4 regions of the Arthrobacter sp. NPDC080086 genome follow, and region 1 is predicted to be linked to each of the others. Evidence: riboswitches for the same ligand, from Rfam matches in the RefSeq annotation. Region 1 holds a riboswitch; each other region holds the start of a gene.

Evidence for each region. Region 1 has a riboswitch for S-adenosylmethionine ahead of AB0305_RS16705 (homoserine O-acetyltransferase). Riboswitches for the same ligand answer to the same signal wherever they lie in the genome.
Region 2: another riboswitch for S-adenosylmethionine. It lies ahead of AB0305_RS11770 (DUF1737 domain-containing protein); the one in region 1 lies ahead of AB0305_RS16705 (homoserine O-acetyltransferase).
Region 3: another riboswitch for S-adenosylmethionine. It lies ahead of AB0305_RS05290 (ATP-binding cassette domain-containing protein); the one in region 1 lies ahead of AB0305_RS16705 (homoserine O-acetyltransferase).
Region 4: another riboswitch for S-adenosylmethionine. It lies ahead of AB0305_RS17220 (aminotransferase class V-fold PLP-dependent enzyme); the one in region 1 lies ahead of AB0305_RS16705 (homoserine O-acetyltransferase).

The regions. Positions count from the first base shown of each region.
Region 1 covers NZ_JBFBKP010000056.1:20,665-24,867, reverse strand. Annotated here, with positions in the region: gene AB0305_RS16710 (MFS transporter) at 1-869, opposite strand, end outside; gene AB0305_RS16705 (homoserine O-acetyltransferase) at 1,061-2,209, opposite strand; SAM riboswitch class IV at 2,223-2,338, opposite strand; gene AB0305_RS16700 (bifunctional o-acetylhomoserine/o-acetylserine sulfhydrylase) at 2,522-3,838, opposite strand; SAM riboswitch class IV at 3,924-4,040, opposite strand.
Region 2 covers NZ_JBFBKP010000029.1:23,617-27,819, reverse strand. Annotated here, with positions in the region: gene AB0305_RS11780 (O-succinylhomoserine sulfhydrylase) at 3-1,214, opposite strand; gene AB0305_RS11775 (rhodanese-like domain-containing protein) at 1,211-1,618, opposite strand; gene AB0305_RS11770 (DUF1737 domain-containing protein) at 1,615-1,857, opposite strand; SAM riboswitch class IV at 1,961-2,073, opposite strand; gene AB0305_RS11765 (PIG-L deacetylase family protein) at 2,540-3,445, shown strand; gene AB0305_RS11760 (ATP-grasp domain-containing protein) at 3,442-4,203, shown strand, end outside.
Region 3 covers NZ_JBFBKP010000008.1:74,334-78,536, forward strand. Annotated here, with positions in the region: gene AB0305_RS05275 (aliphatic sulfonate ABC transporter substrate-binding protein) at 1-474, opposite strand, end outside; gene AB0305_RS05280 (ABC transporter ATP-binding protein) at 650-1,483, opposite strand; gene AB0305_RS05285 (CoA-binding protein) at 1,823-2,248, shown strand; SAM riboswitch class I at 2,324-2,413, shown strand; gene AB0305_RS05290 (ATP-binding cassette domain-containing protein) at 2,553-3,365, shown strand; gene AB0305_RS05295 (methionine ABC transporter permease) at 3,358-4,023, shown strand; gene AB0305_RS05300 (NtaA/DmoA family FMN-dependent monooxygenase) at 4,060-4,203, shown strand, end outside.
Region 4 covers NZ_JBFBKP010000060.1:17,432-21,634, forward strand. Annotated here, with positions in the region: gene AB0305_RS17215 (class I SAM-dependent methyltransferase) at 67-825, opposite strand; gene AB0305_RS17220 (aminotransferase class V-fold PLP-dependent enzyme) at 881-2,296, opposite strand; SAM riboswitch class IV at 2,331-2,444, opposite strand; gene hisN (histidinol-phosphatase) at 2,543-3,355, opposite strand; gene AB0305_RS17230 (ribosome small subunit-dependent GTPase A) at 3,446-4,203, opposite strand, start outside.

The DNA.
Region 1 (4,203 bases):
ATGCGGGTGGTGTCGGCGTGGACCACGGTCTTCAGGTAGGTGATGGAGAAGGTGACCACGAGGTAGTAGAGGATGTTCTCCGCGAAGCGCAGGCCCATGGCGGTGAAGACGCCGCGGGGGTAGCGGCGGAAGACCTCGGCAACGCCGTAGCCCTTGTGGCCGGCTTCGACTTCCTTGCGGGCCTCGAGGAAGATCGGCGCATCGTTGACCTTGGTGCGGATGTAGTAGCCGATCAGGACGATCACGGCGGAGAGCCAGAAGGCCACACGCCAACCCCAGCCGAGGAAGTCGGCGGAGGACAGGACCGAGGAGAGGATGAACAGCACCGCGGTGGCGAAGAGGTTACCCAGCGGCACGGCGGACTGCGGCCAGCTGGCCCAGAAGCCGCGGGACTTGCTGGGGCTGTGCTCGGCCACCAGCAGGACGGCGCCGCCCCACTCACCGCCGACGGCGAAGCCCTGGGCGAAGCGCAGGAAGACCAGCAGGGCCGGAGCCCAGTAGCCGATCTGGGCGAAGGTGGGCAGGCAGCCCATCAGGAAGGTGGAGACACCCACCAGGATGATGCTCAGCTGCAGCAGCTGCTTGCGCCCGAACTTGTCACCGAAGTGGCCGAAGACGATGCCGCCGATGGGGCGGGCGACGAAGCCGACCGCGTAGGTCAGGAAGGCGGCCAGGATGCCGTCCAGTTCGGTCTGGGAATTGGGGAAGAAGGCCTTGCCGAAGACCAGGGTTGCGGCGGAGGCGTAGAGGAAGAATTCGTACCACTCCACCACCGTGCCGGCCATGGAGGCGGCGACGACTTTCTTGAGGCCGGACGCCTTGACGTCGGTTTCCTCTGCGCGCCTCGCGGCGGCGTTTTCCGTGCTCATAAGAACTCCTTCGGTGTCGCCATCGACACCCTGCGGCTTACTGGGCTGACTCCGTGTGAGTTGGACCACACGCGGTCATTCTCCACGAGTATGGAGTGTCACCGCCGCAGCCTCAACGACCAATCGCGCAGAGCCTATCTGCAAAATTGCACACCAGTCCCCGGCAAGAGCCAGCGAAGAAGCCTTGATGCTCAGGCGAAGAACGCCTCCCGGAGGACGCCGCCGAGCTGGCCGATCTCGGTCAGGAACCCGTCGTGGCCGATCGGGGCCGAGATGACGTGCATGGGCACCTCCCCCGGCAGGGCCGCCGCGAGCTCCCGGGACTGTTCGGGAAAGTACAGCCGGTCCGAGTCCACGGCGGCGATGAAGAACTCGGCGGTAGCCCCGGCGAGCGCCTGCTGCAGGTTTCCGCGGCCACGGGCGACGTCGTGGCTCATCAGCGCTTCGGTGATCGCGATGTAGCTGTTGGCGTCGAAGCGCTGCACCAGTTTATTGCCCTGGTGGTCCAGGTAGCTCTCCACCTGGTAGCGGCCGCGGCCGGACAGCGGCCCGGGCGCGAGCGGTGTCTCGCCGTCCTGACCGGTCCGGCCGAAGCGGCCCTCCAGTTCGGCGGCCGAGCGGTAGGTGATGTGCGCGATCCGCCGGGCCAGCGCCAGGCCCTCATGCGGCTCGGGGCCGCCGTAGTAGTCGCCGCCATTGAAGCGCGGGTCCTGACGGATCGCGAGGGTCTGGGCCTGGGCGAAGGCGATCTGTTCGGCGGTGCTGTAGGCGCCGACGGCGATCACGGCGCAGCGGCGCACGCGTTCCGGGTAGCTGACGGCCCACTCCAGGGCCCGGGCGCCGCCGAGGGAGCCGCCGAGCACGGCGTGCCATCGGTGGATGCCCAGCGCGTCGGCCAGCCGGGCCTCGGCGGCGGTGCTGTCGCGCAGGGTGACGAGGGGGAAGCGGGATCCCCAGGGCCGGCCGTCGGGCGCCGGCGTGGACGGGCCGGTGGAGCCGTAGCAGCCGCCGAGGATGTTGATGGACACCACGAAGTACCGGTCCGTGTCCACGGGCGCGCCGGGGCCGGCGAGCTGTTCCCACCAGCCAGGCTCCCCGCCGGCGCCGCGGGTGACGTGGGTGTCCCCGGTCAGGGCGTGCTCGATCAGAACGGCGTTGGAGGCGTCCGCGTTCAGGGTGCCCCAGGTCTCGTAGGCCAGCACCACGTCCGGCAGGACGGCGCCGGATTCGAGTTCCAGGGCGCCGACGGACAGGTACCGCACGGTGCCTTCGGGGGCGGCGGCGTTTCCTGCTGCGGGGCTGGTGGCGGGTACACCCGTTCGGGTGACGGCAATCGTCATGTTAAAAGACCTCACTTCGCGCTTGCCTGCCGTCAATTGACCGGCAGGCCAGGTCTTCACCCGGGGCACCCCGCCGCAAAAGGAGGGTTGCCGGCCAGCAAGCCGGGGCTGTCGCTGGCACTCATGACCTGCACCGAGTCTACGAAAGAGGGCGGCGTCGTGGCGAAGATTGTGACTTCCATGTGACAGCCGCCCGCCCCGCCGCCCCGTTTCCCCACCTTTGAAGGCCAAGGCGGGCGGGTCGCCGCGGACACGCCGCGCCGGCCGCCGTCGGGCCCGCAAAGGTGGGGAAATCCGGCAGGGGTCCCGGACCTAGCCGGTCTTCGCGGCGCGGAAGCCGGCGTCGAGGTCCGCCAGGATGTCGTCGATGTGCTCCAGGCCCACCGAGAGCCGGACCAGGCCCGGGTGGACGCCCGCCACCGCCTGCTGCTCCGGGCTGAGCTGGCTGTGCGTGGTCGACGCCGGGTGGATCACCAGCGAGCGCACGTCGCCGATGTTCGCCACGTGCGAGTGCAGCTCCAGGGCATCGACGAAGCGCTTGCCGGCCTCCACTCCCCCGGCGATGACGAAGGAGACGACGGCGCCCGTACCGCGGGGACCGTACTTCCGGCCGCGCTCGTACCAGGGGCTCGAGGGCAGCCCCGCGTAGGCGACCGATTCGACGTCCTCCCGGCCCTCCAGCCATTCGGCCACCCGGGTGGCGTTGGCGACGTGCCGCTCCACCCGCAGGCTCAGCGTCTCGATGCCCTGGGCGATCAGGAAGGCGTTGAAGGGCGCGACGGCGGAGCCGAGGTCGCGCAGCAGCTGGACCCGGGCCTTGAGGATGTAGGAGAGGTTGGCCCCCAGTGCGCCGTCCGCGCCCAGGTCCCGGGCGTAGACCAGGCCGTTGTAGCTGGGGTCGGGGGTGTTGAAGCCGGGGTACCGCTCCGGGTCCGCGCCGAAGTCGAACTTCCCGGAGTCCACGATCACACCGGCGATCGCCGAGCCGTGGCCGCCCAGGTACTTCGTGGCCGAGTGCACCACGATGTCCGCGCCCCACTCCAGCGGCCGGATCAGGTACGGGGTGGCGAGGGTGTTGTCCACGATCAGCGGCACCCCTGCCTGGTGGGCCACGTCCGAGATTCCCTCGATGTCCAGGACGTCCTGGCGCGGATTGGAGACCACCTCCCCGAAGAACAGCTTGGTGTTCGGCTGCACCGCCTCGCGCCACTGGTCCAGGTTGTCCGGGTCCGCCACGAAGGTCACGGAGATGCCGAACTTCTTCAGAGTGTGGGCCAGCAGGTTGTAGGTGCCGCCATAGAGGCTGGGGCTGGCCACCACGTGGTCCCCGGCCTCGGCGATGTTGAGGATGGCGAAGGTTTCCGCCGCCTGCCCGGAACTGAGCAGCAGCGCGCCGAGGCCGCCCTCCAGGCTGGCGATGCGCTGTTCGACCGCGTCCTGGGTGGGGTTGCCGATTCGGGTGTAGATGGGGGCGAGCTCGGCCAGGGCGAACCGGTTGGCGGCGCTCTCGGCGCTCGGGAAGACGAACGACGTCGTCTGGTAGATCGGCAGCGCACGGGCGCCGGTGGCGGCGTCCGGCTGCTGGCCGGCGTGAATCTGACGGGTTTCAAAGGACCAGGCGTTGGACATGGTGTCTCCTGTGACTGGGCTCAGGACGGCACCGCCTCCCGGGTCCTGCGCCGCTGGCAGGTCCCGGAATATCGTCACGGCCCTGGCGCCGCGCTTGCCCCGCCGGCGGTCGCCGGAGGGCCAGGTCTTCACCCGGGGCACCCCACCGCGCAAGGAGGGTTGCCGGCCAGCGAGCCGGGGCTTGGCGCTGGCACTCATGACCTGCTCCCAGTGTAGGAAGCCGGAAACCGGTCCGGATAGCTTTGTGACAAAGATGAAGAAACCGGTCCCCGGGACGGCTTCTCCGGCGGATTTCCCCGGCCGCGCCGGGCGGCACGGGGACCCTCCGGGCGGCGCCGGCGAGGTTAGGACAGCCTAAGCTGAGA
Region 2 (4,203 bases), on a different contig from region 1:
GATTACTGGATCCGCGCCAGCGCCTGGCCAAGGTCCCGGATCAGGTCCTCCGCGTCCTCCAGTCCGACGGAGAGACGCACCACGCCGTCGCTCAACCCGATAGCGGCCCGCCCCTCCGGACCCATGGCCCGGTGCGTGGTGGTGGCCGGGTGCGTGATCAGCGATTTCGAGTCGCCCAGGTTGTTGGAGATGTCGATGATCCGCAGCCCGTCCAGCAGCCCGAAGGCGGCATCCTTGGCGGACCGGCCGGCCGGGGACGCCAGTTCGAAGGTCAGCACGGTCCCGCCGGACTTCATTTGCTTGGCGGCCAGCTCGTGCTGCGGGTGGGAGGCCAGGAGCGGGTACTTCACCCAAGTCACGGCCTGCTGCGCCTCGAGCCACTCTGCCAGCCGCAGCGCCGAGGCGGAGGCGTGGTTGACCCGCAACGACATGGTTTCCAGGCCCTTGGTCAGCACCCAGGCGTTGAAGGCGGACAGCGCGGGTCCGGTGTGGCGCATCAGTTGCCGGACCGGGCCCTCGATGAACTCCTTGCTGCCCAGGATCGCGCCGCCCAGCACCCGGCCCTGGCCGTCGATGTGCTTTGTGCCGGAGTAGACCACCACGTCCGCGCCGAAGTCCGTGCAGCGCTGCAGCAGCGGGGTGGCGAAGACGTTGTCCACCACCACGGTGGCGCCGGCGGCGTGCGCCAGCCCGCTCACGGCGGCGATGTCCACGATCTCCTGCATCGGGTTCGACGGCGACTCGAAGAACACGGCGGTGGCCGGCGTCGAGAGCGCGTCACGCCACTGGTCGAGGTCCGGGCCGTCGACGAAGACGGTCTCCACGCCCCAGCGCGGCAGGATCTCGTTCAGGATCACGAAGCAGGATCCGAACAGGGACCGGGCGGCGACCACCCTGTCACCGGCCCCAAGCAGCGCGCCGAGAGCGGTGAACACCGCGGACATGCCCGACGCCGTCGCGAAGCACGCCTCGGTGCCCTCGAGCAGGCGGAGCCGCTCCTGGAAGGTGGCCACCGAGGGGTTGCCGTAGCGGGAGTAGACGAACCGCTCGTCCTCGCCGGTGAAGGCCCGCTCCGCGGCGGCGGCGGATTCGTAGACGAAGCCGGAGTTGAGGAAGATCGGCTCGGTGGTTTCCTGGAAGCCGGTCCGGTCCAGGCCGCCACGGACGGCCTGGGTGTCCGGGTTCCAGTCCGCGGCCTCGGGATTGAAACTCATGCGGTGCGGGTCCCGTCGGTCGGCAGGCCCACGTTTTTCCAGCCGTTGACGCGGCGGACGCCGGCCTCATCCGGCTGGCCCTCAAAGCCGTCCAGCACGTTGTAGACGGTGAATCCCGCCGCCGTCGCAGCCCCTGCCGCCGCGACGGAGCGGGCCCCGGACCGGCAGAGGAAGAGCAGTTCGGCGTCGGCCGGGACGCGCTGCCGGAGCTCGTCCAGGAAGTCCTCGTTCGGCACGCCGCCGGCCCGGGTCCACTCGATGAATACCGGCTCCGCGGCCGCCCCGCCGGTCACCGGGACGCCGATCTGGGCCCACTCGGCCCGGGTGCGGACGTCCACCAGCACCGCGCCGGACTGCAGCCGTTCCCAGGTTGCCTGCGGGGTCAGGTCCCCGGCGTAGCTCATGCCCCCGCCTGCCCTTCGGATTCCAGCCCTTCGGATTCCAGACCGTCGACGGCGCGGGCCACCGCGGCGTCCGCCTCCGCGACGGCGGCCGGCAGCACCAGTGCCTGCGCCACGATCACCGATGTGCCATTGAAGGTTGCGGCCGGGCTGCCGTGCAGCACATACCCCTCGGCAAGGGCGGCCGAGATCCGCTCGCAGAAGCTGCGGTCGTCTGGGCCGGTCAGCAGCCGGTAGGCCAGCCGCTCCGCGGGCGCTGCGGCCTGCGCGGGAGGGTTGGCCGGGGTGCCGGTTCCGGGGGCGGGGACTGGGGGCGGGGTCGCGTCGGACACGACAAACTCCTTACGTTCACGCTTGCAGCTCGAATGGTCGATTGCCGAGTAGTCACCTGAGGCACCCCGCCGCAAAAGGAGGGTTGCCGACCGGCCAGTCAGGGCTTGGCACCGGTTCTCATTACTCTGCAAAAAACCTAACACCCCGGGGCCCGCGCCCGCGCGTCGGCCCCGTCATGTTCGGTCACGGGAGGCCGTCCGCCGTAGGCCGACCGAGTATCGCGCCCGTCGTGATCGAGTACAAAAAGCCAGTTCCGTCCGCGGTGGCCGAATGCTTTTCGGGTATTGCCTACTCGGGTTTTCCGATAGGGGCGTCACGTTTACTGAAGTGGCAGTCCAAGGTCTCCGCTGGGTCTCCACATACCGCATACGCCTTTTCAGCACCCGCTGCGCGGCCGCTTCCGGCCGTATGCGCAGTGCCGCTGGCGCATGGGTTTTGACGTCTCCGCCGGGATACCGCGGACCGGTTCTTTGACAAGCAATCCTTCCCTCCAGAACCCGGCAGCCTCTGCCGGGCGGGTTGCAGATCCATCATTTTGTCCGGCGCAGCACTGGGGGCGGCCGGCACCTCGAAGAAGAACTGGAAAGATTCATGGTCTCGATTTACGTCTTGATAATCGTCTTGCTGATTGCGCTGCTGGTCGCAGCGGCGGTGGGGAAATCCTGGTTCCACCGCCGGCTGCGCCGTCCCGAACTTCTGCGCCGGATTTCCCTCGCCACCGGCGCGGTGCTGCTGCTGGCCAACGTCGCCGCCTTTGCCCTGGACGCCTCCGAGTTCTGGCAGACCGCCGACCTGACCGCCACCCTGGGCGGACTCACCGCCCTCGCCATCGCGCTGACCGCCCTGCGCACCGGTGGAAGCCCGGCCCGGCAGCCCCGCCGGGTGCTGGCCATCGGCGCCCACCCGGACGACCTGGAGCTGGCCTGCGGCGGAACGCTCGCCAAGTTCGTCGACTCCGGCCACGAGGTGCAGGGGCTGGTGATGAGCGACGGCAAGCGCGGCGGCAACGCCCTGGAGCGGTCGCTGGACGCCCAGCGCGGCGCCACGTTCATGGGCCTGACCGGCATGATCCATCACAACTTCACGGACACCGAGCTGCACCGCCACAGCCAGGAAATGGTGGGCGCCATCGAGCACGCGATCGTGCGCTTCAACCCGGACATCATCCTCACCCACTCCAACCACGACCAGCACCAGGACCACCAGGCGGTGCACCAGGCCACCCTGCGGGCCGCGCGGCAGCACCACTCGATCCTTTGTTACGAGAGCCCCTCGGCCACGCGGGAATTCAACCCCAGCGTCTTCGTGGACATTGACGACTACGTCGACGCCAAGGTCCAGGCGGTGAAGATGCACAGCGACCAGCTGGCCAAGCCGTACATGACGCCCGAACGGGTCCGCGGCATCGCCTCCTTCCGCGGCGGCCAGGCCCGCCGCCGGGTGGCCGAGGCCTATGAACCCGTCCGCCTGCTGAGCACCGAAATGGAGAAGCTGTGAAGCCGCGCGTGCTGGTCACCGGCGTCGGCGGCCCCGCCGGCCGTGCCCTCGCCGCGCAACTGACCGAACGTGGCATCCCGGTCCTCGGCACGGACATCCGCGACCTGGCCGAAGTCTCCGGGGTGCCGGTGGTCCGGGTACCCGCGGCCACGGATCCCGAGCTGGTGTCCGCGCTGCGCCGGCTGGTCGGCGCCGAGGGCATCAACCTCGTGATCCCCACGGTCAGTGAGGAACTGCCCCGCCTGGCCGCCTTCCGGGCCGGCTTTGGCCCGGACGTCCGCGTCATCATCGGGCCGACCGGCGCCGTCGCGCTCGCCGATGACAAGCTCTACACCGCCTGGCAGCTGCATTCTGCCGGCGTTCCGGTTCCCGCCTTCGGGGTTCCCCGGGACTTCCGCTGCGCGGAGGAGGCCATCGAGCTCCTGGGCGGACCCGTCGTCATCAAGCCCCGGGTGTCCCGGGGCGGCCGCGGCGTGACGGTGGTCCGGAGCGGCTCCGACGTCGACTGGGCCGGACTTCCCGGCGGCCTGATCGTCCAGGAATTCATCCCAGGCACCGAGTACGGGCCAATGGTCTTCGGAACCCCGGCGCACAACACCACACCGCCGTTCGCCGTCGTCGTGGAGAAAACCGCGCTCGCGCAGGGCGAGGTCGGCAACGCCCTTAGTACCCGCCGGGTGGAGGCGGGGGAGGCGAACGACGTCGGCAACCTGGCGATGAACGCCGTCCGTGCCCTGTCCCTCACCGGGCCGGTGGAC
Region 3 (4,203 bases), on a different contig from region 1:
GGTGGCCGCGACCGACTTGCCCTTCAGGTCCGCCACCGTGCTGATGCCGGAGCCGGGCTTGGTGACCAGGGCGGCCCATTCGGGCTGGGAGAAGATGTCGATGGTCTTGATCGGGGAGCCGTTGGCCTTGGCCAGGAGCGCGGCCGAACCGGCGGTGGAGCCGACGTCCACCGCGCCGGAACGGAGTGCCTCGTTGGCCTTGTTGGAGCCGGCCGACTGGACCCACTTGACGGTGACGCCCTGGTCCTTAAGGGCGGCCTCCAGCCAGCCCTTCTTCTTGATCACTAGGCTCAGCGGGTTGTAGGTGGCGAAGTCGATGGTCAGCGTGCCGCCGCCGTTGCCGCCGGCGGCCGCGGCGGCTGCGGGCTGGCTGCCGGAGCCTTCCCCGGCGACGCACCCGGTGAGGGCCAGGGCCGCGGAGGCGGCGACGGCGGTGAGGACGAAACGGCGGGACGTGGTGCGGGTGGGAGCCATGGAAGTTCCTTTACGGGCGGTGCGAGCGATGCGAAAGAGACAGGAGAGTGATGCGGGTGGCCGCCGGCGCGGGGAGCGGGCGGCTCGCCGGTCCGGTGCTGTGGTACCGGCGGCGCTGCCTGCCGGGAGCGGACGGACCGTTCAGGCCGTGACCGGGGCGGCGGGGGCGGGGCCGTTAGTGGCCGTCGACGCCGAGGCTGGCCAGGAGCGAGGTGCGCATTCGGGCCAGTTCGGCCGAGGCGCGGTCCCGTGGCCGTCCGCCGGGGACGGCGAGGGTGCGCACGATCGTGGCGCCGGCCGGGGACGATTCGGTGTCCTCCCGGCCGAGGACGATGATGCGGTCCGCCAGTTGCAGGGCCTCGTCGACGTCGTGCGTCACCAGCAGCACCGTGGTGGGTTCGGCGCGGTGGACCTCCAGGAGCAGGTCCTGCATCTTGATCCGGGTCAGTGCGTCGAGGGCGCCGAAGGGCTCGTCGAGGAGCAGCACGCCGGGGTTCCGGGCCAGGGCACGGGCCAGCGACGCGCGCTGGGCCATGCCGCCGGAGACCTCCCGGGGGCGGTGTTTGGCGAAGTCCTGCAGTCCCACGAGTTCCAACAGGCGGGCCACTTTGGCCTTGCCGTCGCGGGCGCTGACGCCGGCGGGCAGGCCGATGGCGATGTTCGCCTGGAGGGTATGCCAGGGCAGCAGCCGCGGCTCCTGGAACGCGAAGGCGCAGCGGTCGTCGACGCCGCGGACCGGTTCGCCGTCTATGGCGACGCTGCCGGAGGTGGCGGCGTCGAGTCCGGCGGCGGCCCGGAGCAGGGTGGACTTGCCGCAGCCGGAGGCGCCCAGGATGGCGAGCACCTCGCCGGGGACAACGTCGAAGCTGACATCCCGGAGGACGGTGTGCGCGGCGGGGCCGGTCCCGAAGGCGCGGCCCAGGCCGCGGAAGGACACCGGGAGGGCGGGGGTGCCGGAGCCGGGCCGGGCGTCGGCCCGGGGCTGGGACGGGTGCAGGACAGCAGTCATAGGGTTACTCCATCGGTCCTGGCAGTAGCACCCTACGGAAGCAGCCTTTGGCCCGGGTAGTCAGTCCGGACCCTTCCCTCGGCGTGCGTCCTCGTTATCGGCGGGCTCCGGGGTGGAGGTCCGTCGACCAGGGTTGCTGCGGCGTCATCGATCCAGGTCTCTCGGCCGCTCGGGATGGTCACTGTCTACTAAAACCGAACGGCGGATTTTCGCCAAATGGGCGCGTAATATTCGGAAACCTGCGGACGTGAGGTGTCTGGCCCGATTAGAAATTCGGCACAGTGCCCGGGGTGGGATTCCCTACTGCGGGGCCGCTGCCGGCGGACGTAGGCTGGCCGCATGAGCCACGTGAACGATCCCGCCGTCGTCGAACGCCTCCTGCGCACCAAGGGCCGGTGGGCCATCGTGGGCCTGAGCACCAACCAATGGCGTGCTGCCTACGACACGTCGCTGTTCATCCGCGACCGCCTGGGCATGGACATCATCCCGGTCAACCTGCCCGGCGACGACGTGCACGGAGAGGCCGGCTACCGCTCGCTGGCGGAAATCCCGGCGGAGAAGCGGCCCATCGACGTCGTGGATTGCTTCGTGAACTCCGGACGCGTCGGCGACGTGGTGGACCAGGCGATTGCCGCCGGCGCCGGCGCCGTCTGGCTGCAGCTGGGCGTCATCGACGAGGCCGCGGCCGAACGCGCCAAGGCCGCCGGGCTGGACGTCGTCATGAACGCCTGCCCGGCCAGGGAAGCGCCGCTCCTGGGCCTTTAACCGGGACTGACGGGAGCTTTACGGCGTGTGACGCGCCGCTTTCACCTCGGCCGGGCGTGTGCCAGATTCGTGGGGTAACCATCCCGAGCGGCTGAGAGACCTGGCTCCGTGACGCCGCAGCAACCCCCTCGATGAGGACGGTGCTACCGCCAGGACCGATGGAGAACCACTGTTCCACGGACCCGAGAGGCCGCGCTTTGCGCTGCCCCGGCGCCGGGGGATGAGGCTTTCCTCGGGCGAGCCCCGGAGGAATCATGAACACCACAACGACGGCAGCGCCGGCCCGGATCGCGGGCGGTCTGCTGTGATCGAGATCCAGAACGTCAGCACCTCGTTCCCGTCGAAGGACGGCCGGTTCACCGCCGTCGACGACGTCACCCTCACCGTGGAGCGCGGCCGGATCCAAGGCATCATCGGGTTCTCCGGCGCCGGCAAATCCACGCTGCTGCGCAACATCAACCTGCTCGAACGCCCCACTTCGGGCCGGGTCCTGGTCGACGGCGTGGACCTGACCGCCCTAAGCGAGCCGGAACTGCGCAGCAGCCGGCACGGAATCGGCATGATCTTCCAGCACTTCAACCTGCTCAACAACCTCACCGCGCAGGAGAACGTGGAGCTCTCACTGAAGTTCGCCGGGGTGGGGAAGGCCGAACGCCGGCGCCGGGCGGCCGACGCCCTGGCCATCGTGGACCTCGCGGACAAGGCCGCCAGCTACCCCGCGAAGCTCTCCGGCGGCCAGAAGCAGCGGGTGGCCATCGCCCGGGCGCTGGCCACGGAGCCGAAGGTCCTGCTCTGCGACGAACCGACGTCGGCCGTGGACCCCCGGACCACCGCCTCCGTGCTGCAGTACCTCGCTGACGTCAACGCCGAATTCGGCATCACGATCGTGGTGGTCACGCACGAAATGAACGTCATCAAGGCCATCGCGGACAACGTCGCGGTCATGGAGGACGGCCGGATCGTCGAGCAATTCGACCTGGCCGAGCTCGAACGCCCCGGCTTCCACCCCGCCACCTCGATCGGGCGGTACCTGGTCTCCGACGCCATCGAGCTGAACCGGCCCCACCGGGCAGCCGCCCCGGCCGGCCCCGCCCCGAAAGGCCTGATCCATGCTTGAGCGCATCCTCTCGGTCCTGCCCGAAATCGGCGCCGCCATGGGCCAGACCCTGGCCATGCTGCTGGTCGCGATCCCGCTGGCCGTCCTGATCGGCACGCCGCTGGGCGTCTGGCTCTACACGATCGGCCCCGGCGGGCTGCGGCACCGGCCCCGGCTCCACCGGGTCCTGGACGGCCTGGTCAACCTGGTCCGGTCCTTCCCGTTCCTGATCCTGCTGATCGCCATCATCCCGGTGACCCGCTTCATCGTGGGCACCACCATCGGCACGGCCGCGGTGATCGTCCCGCTGAGCATCAACGCCATCCCGTACTTCGCCCGCTTCGTGGAACAGAACCTCAGCCAACTCGGCAGCGGGGTGGTGGAGGCCGCCCGTTCGATGGGAGCCAGCCGGTCCCAGATCGTCCGGGACGTGCTGCTGGTGGAGGCCCGGCCGGGACTGGTCAGCTCCATCACCATCATGACCGTCAGCTTCATCTCCTACTCGGCAATGGCCGGGCTGGTGGGCGGCGGCGGGATCGGCGACTTCGCCATCCGCTACGGCTACTACCGCTACGAAACCCCGCTGATGATCACCGCGATCATCCTGATGATCCTGCTGGTCACCCTCGTCCAGTTCGGCGGCTCCCGCCTGGCCCGCCGCCTCGACAAGCGGCTCTGACCGCGGCCCCGGCACCCCACTTCGGAAAGCAGAACCATGACTTCACCAGCCAGCCCCCGCTTCGACGGACCCCGCCCCCGCCTGCTCCTCAGCGCGTTCGTCATGAACACCACCAGCCACATCATGGGCGGCCAATGGCGCCGCCCCGAGGCCCAGCAGCACCGCTTCAACGAACTGCAG
Region 4 (4,203 bases), on a different contig from region 1:
CGGCTGGTGGGTCAAATGAGTTCCGTATGCCTGAACAAAAAAGTTAGGCATACCGAAATCATAGGCTCAGACCTTCATCGCGCGCCAGCTTTTGGTGAGGTAGGGCAGGGCCAGCGTCTCGCCGGGACCATGACTGAGGTGCTCGTACAGGTACCACTGGAGGTTGGCCAGCACCTTGGCCCGGGTGGCCTCGCCGGCCCGCAGGAAGTAGCTGCGGGACTTGGCTAGCTCCAGGATCTCCTCCGGCGTCACCGGGTCCTCCCACCGGGTCAGGTGGCTCTCCAGCCCGGTGAACTCCGGGCCGACCGGTGGGCGGAACGAGGGTTTGTGGACGTCCCCGGCGTGCATGATCCGGGAGAGGCGGTGCACCCACGGCACGGAGGTGTCCAGCTGGTTCCAGATTAGCCCGAGCACCCCGTGCGGACGCAGGATGCGGGCGGCCTCGGTGCTGGCCTGCAGCGGCTCGCACCAGTGCCAGGCCTGCGCCACCGTCACCAGGTCGAACGCAGACGCCGGGAGGCCTGTGTGTTCGGCGGTCCCCACCGTGGCCGGGACACCAGGGAGGGCGGCGCGCAGCTGGTCCAGCATGTCCGCCGACGGGTCGACGGCGGCCGTGGCCAGGCCGCGGGCCACGAGAAGGGCGGTGAACTTACCGGTCCCCGCCCCGACGTCGGCCGCGTCCCGGGCTCCGGCGGGAATGAGCCAGTCGGCGGAGTCGGCGGGATAGCCGGGCCGCACCCGGTCGTAGTGTTCCCCGCCGTCCTGGAAGCTCGCTCCGAGCTCCTTCCGCCGGTTCTGATGCAGTTTGGGGCCGCCGCCTGCCACGTGAACTCTCCTTCGGCAGCTCGGGAAGATACCCGTCGAATCTACCGTAAACCGGCTATTCGGGGCCGTCGAGGGTGCAGGGGGCCGCCCCGGCGGTGCCGGGGGTGTTGGGCGCCCAGTGCGGGTAGCTGCGGGTGTCGTTCGCCGGTACCCAGCGCCCGGCATCCACCAGGTAGTCCCAGCCCAGGCCGTCCCGCCGCAGCGTCCGCAGCGCGGCCAGCAGCCGCTCGGCGTCCTCGAGCCGGGAGCCCAGGCCGAAGCTGGCCCGCAGCGACCCGGCGGGCAGGCCCAGCCGCTTGAGCAGCGGATGCGCGCAGAACCTGCCGTCCCGCACACCGATCCCGTGCTCTGCGGACAGGTACGCGGCGACGAGACCGGCGTCGTACCCCGCGACCGAGAAGTTCACGACGCCGATGGTGCCGTGGCCCTCCCCGCGGTCGGTCTCCTCGAAGATGTGGTGCTCGCTCACGCCGTCGATCTCCCGCAGGCCGTCGGCAAGGAAGGACCGGATGGCATCCTCGTGGCCGTGCCAGGATGCTTCGTCCAGGGCCGCGACCGCCTGGGTGGCGCGGGCCAGGGCGGCCGCGCCGAGGACGTTGGGGGAGCCGCCCTCGTGCCGGGCAGGTCCGGTGGTCCAGCTGACGGCGTCCAGCCGGGCGTCGCGGACGGCGCCGCCGCCGGCCAGATGCGGCGTCCCGGCGTCGAGCCAGTCCGGCCGCCCCACCAGGACACCCGCGCCGAAGGGCGCGTAGAGCTTGTGCCCCGAGAAGGCGACGTAGTCGATGCCGTCGGCCGCGACGTCGATGCGGCGGTGCGGGGCCAGCTGCGCTGCGTCGACGACGATCCGCGCCCCGTGCTCGTGCGCCAGCGCAGCCAGCTCCCGGACGGGCAGGATCTCGCCGGTGACATTCGACGCGCCCGTGACCGCGAGGAGGCTGATGCCGCCGGTTGCCAGCTCGGCCCGGAGCCGCGCCAGCGTCCCGGCGAGGGTCGGCGAGGCGACGACGCTGCGGTGCGGAACCCCCTGCCAAGGCAGGAGGTTCGCGTGGTGTTCGATGTCCAGGTACAGGACCTCGCCCAGGTGCCGGCCGCCGGCGGTGGGCAGGCACCCGGCCAGGAGGTTCAGCGAATCGGTGGTGTTCCGGGTAAAGATGACCGCGTCGTCGGGCCGGCCGCCGACGAACTCCCGCACAATGGTCCGCGCGTTCTCATACACCGAGGTGCTCAGCTGGGAGGCGTAGCCGGCGCCGCGGTGGACGCTGGCGTAGTAGGGCAGGATCTCGTTGAGGTAGGCGGAAACCACGGACAGGGCGGGGGCCGAGGCGCCGTAGTCCAGATTGGCGTAGCGGACCTGGCCGCCCTGGATCAGCGGCGCCTGGATCTCGGCGCCGGTCACGGCGGCCAGCGGGGCGCGCGCGGCGGATACAGCCGTGGAGGTGGACGCTAGGGACGAAAAAATGGCAGTGGACATGGGACCTCGCTCGAAAAGGACCCCGCGTGCTGGGGATCCGCGCTTGCCGGGTCCGCTCCGGACCGGCCAGGTCGTCACCCGGGGCACCCCGCCGCGAAAGGAGGGTTGCCGGCCAGCAAACCGGGGTTTTGCGCTGGCACTCGTGACCTGGTTCGAGCCTAGGACACGAGTGCCGCGCCCCGGAAAGGGGCGCGGCAATGTGAAGCGCTGTGTTACGCGGAACCGGCCCTTAGGGAAGGCGCCGCTCTAGAGCAGGTCGTCGAGGTTCGGATTGAGCCGCTTGAGGACCTCGGAGTGCAGGATCGAGTTCGTGGCCAGGGCGTTGCCGCCAAACGGGCCGTCCTCGCCTTCAAGGGAGGTGAACCGGCCGCCGGCCTCGGTGACGATCGGGACCAGGGCGGCCATGTCGTAGAGGTTCAGCTCCGGCTCGCAGGCGATGTCGACGGCGCCCTCGGCCACCAGGCAGTAGGACCAGAAGTCGCCGTAGGCGCGGGTGCGCCAGACCTCCTCGGTCAGGCCTAGGAATTCGTCGAGGTTACCGCGCTGCTTCCAGCCGCCCAGGCTGGAGTAGGAGAGGGAGGCATCCGAGAGGTCCGAGACGTTCGAAACCCGCAGCCGGGTGGCGGCGGCCAGCGAGCGGCCCGTGTAGGCGCCGGCGCCCTTGGCGGCCCACCAGCGTTTGCCGAGGGCGGGGGCGCTGACGACGCCGACCACCGGCTCGCCCTCGTCCACCAGAGCGATCAGGGTGGCCCAGACCGGGACGCCGCGGACGAAGTTCTTGGTGCCGTCGATCGGGTCGATGATCCAGCGGCGGGAGCCGTGGCCCGAGCTGCCGAATTCCTCGCCCAGGACGGCGTCGCGGGGGCGGGAGCGGGAGAGCTGGCCGCGGATGGCCTCCTCGGCGGCCTTGTCGGCGTCGGTGACCGGCGTCAGGTCCGGCTTCGTCTCGATTTTGAGGTCAAGGGCCTTGAAGCGGCTCATGGTCTGGGAATCGACCGAGTCCGCCAGGACGTGGGCAAGGCGCAGGTCATCGTTGTAGCTCGACGCGGGTTGGCTCATGCTTCCAAACTACCGTCTAAACGCGCTCCGGCCGGGGAGGCCACGTCCCGGACGGCCGGATCGCCCGCGGGGCGAAGAGGCGACATACGGTCAGGAGACGGTGCCCAGTTCCTTGGTCTCCTGGGCCTCCTGCCGCGGGTCGGTGCCCAGCAGCCGGCGCAGCGAGGCCAGCCGGGCCGGGCCCGAGGGGCCCGCGTGGCCGGCCTGGACCCACGCGTCCACGCCGCAGTTGACGGCGGTGGCGTCGTGCTTGCAGCCGCGCTCGCAGTCCTCGGTGCCGGGGGCCAGGTCGGGGAAGGAACGCAGGATGCGGTCCGGGTCCACGTGGGCCAGCCCGAAGGACCTGATCCCGGGGGTGTCGATGATCCAGCTGCCGGCCGGGGCATCCGTGACCTTCAGCGCCAGGGCGGAGGAAGAGGTGTGGCGGCCGCGGCCCGTGACGGCGTTGACGCCACCGGTGGCCCGCTCCGCCCCCGTGAGGGCGTTGACCATGGTGGACTTGCCGACGCCGGAGTGGCCGAGCATGACGGTGACCCTGCCGTCCAGGTAGCCGTGCAGTTCGGCGACGGCCGGGCCGTCCAGCCGGGCGGAGAGGCCGTCGTCGGAGCGGGCGTCGATGCCGGAGGCGGAGGCGTCGGCGGTCTTGGAGATGATGACGGGCAGGTCGAGGTGGCGGTAGTTCGCCAGCAGCTCGGCCGGGTCCTTGATGTCGGCCTTGGTGATCAGCAGCAGTGGCTCGATCCCGGCGTCGTAGGCGGCCACCAGCGCGCGGTCGATGAAGCCGGTGCGGGGCTCCGGGTTGGCAGCGGCCACGACGACCACCAGCTGGTCCGCGTTGGCCACCACGG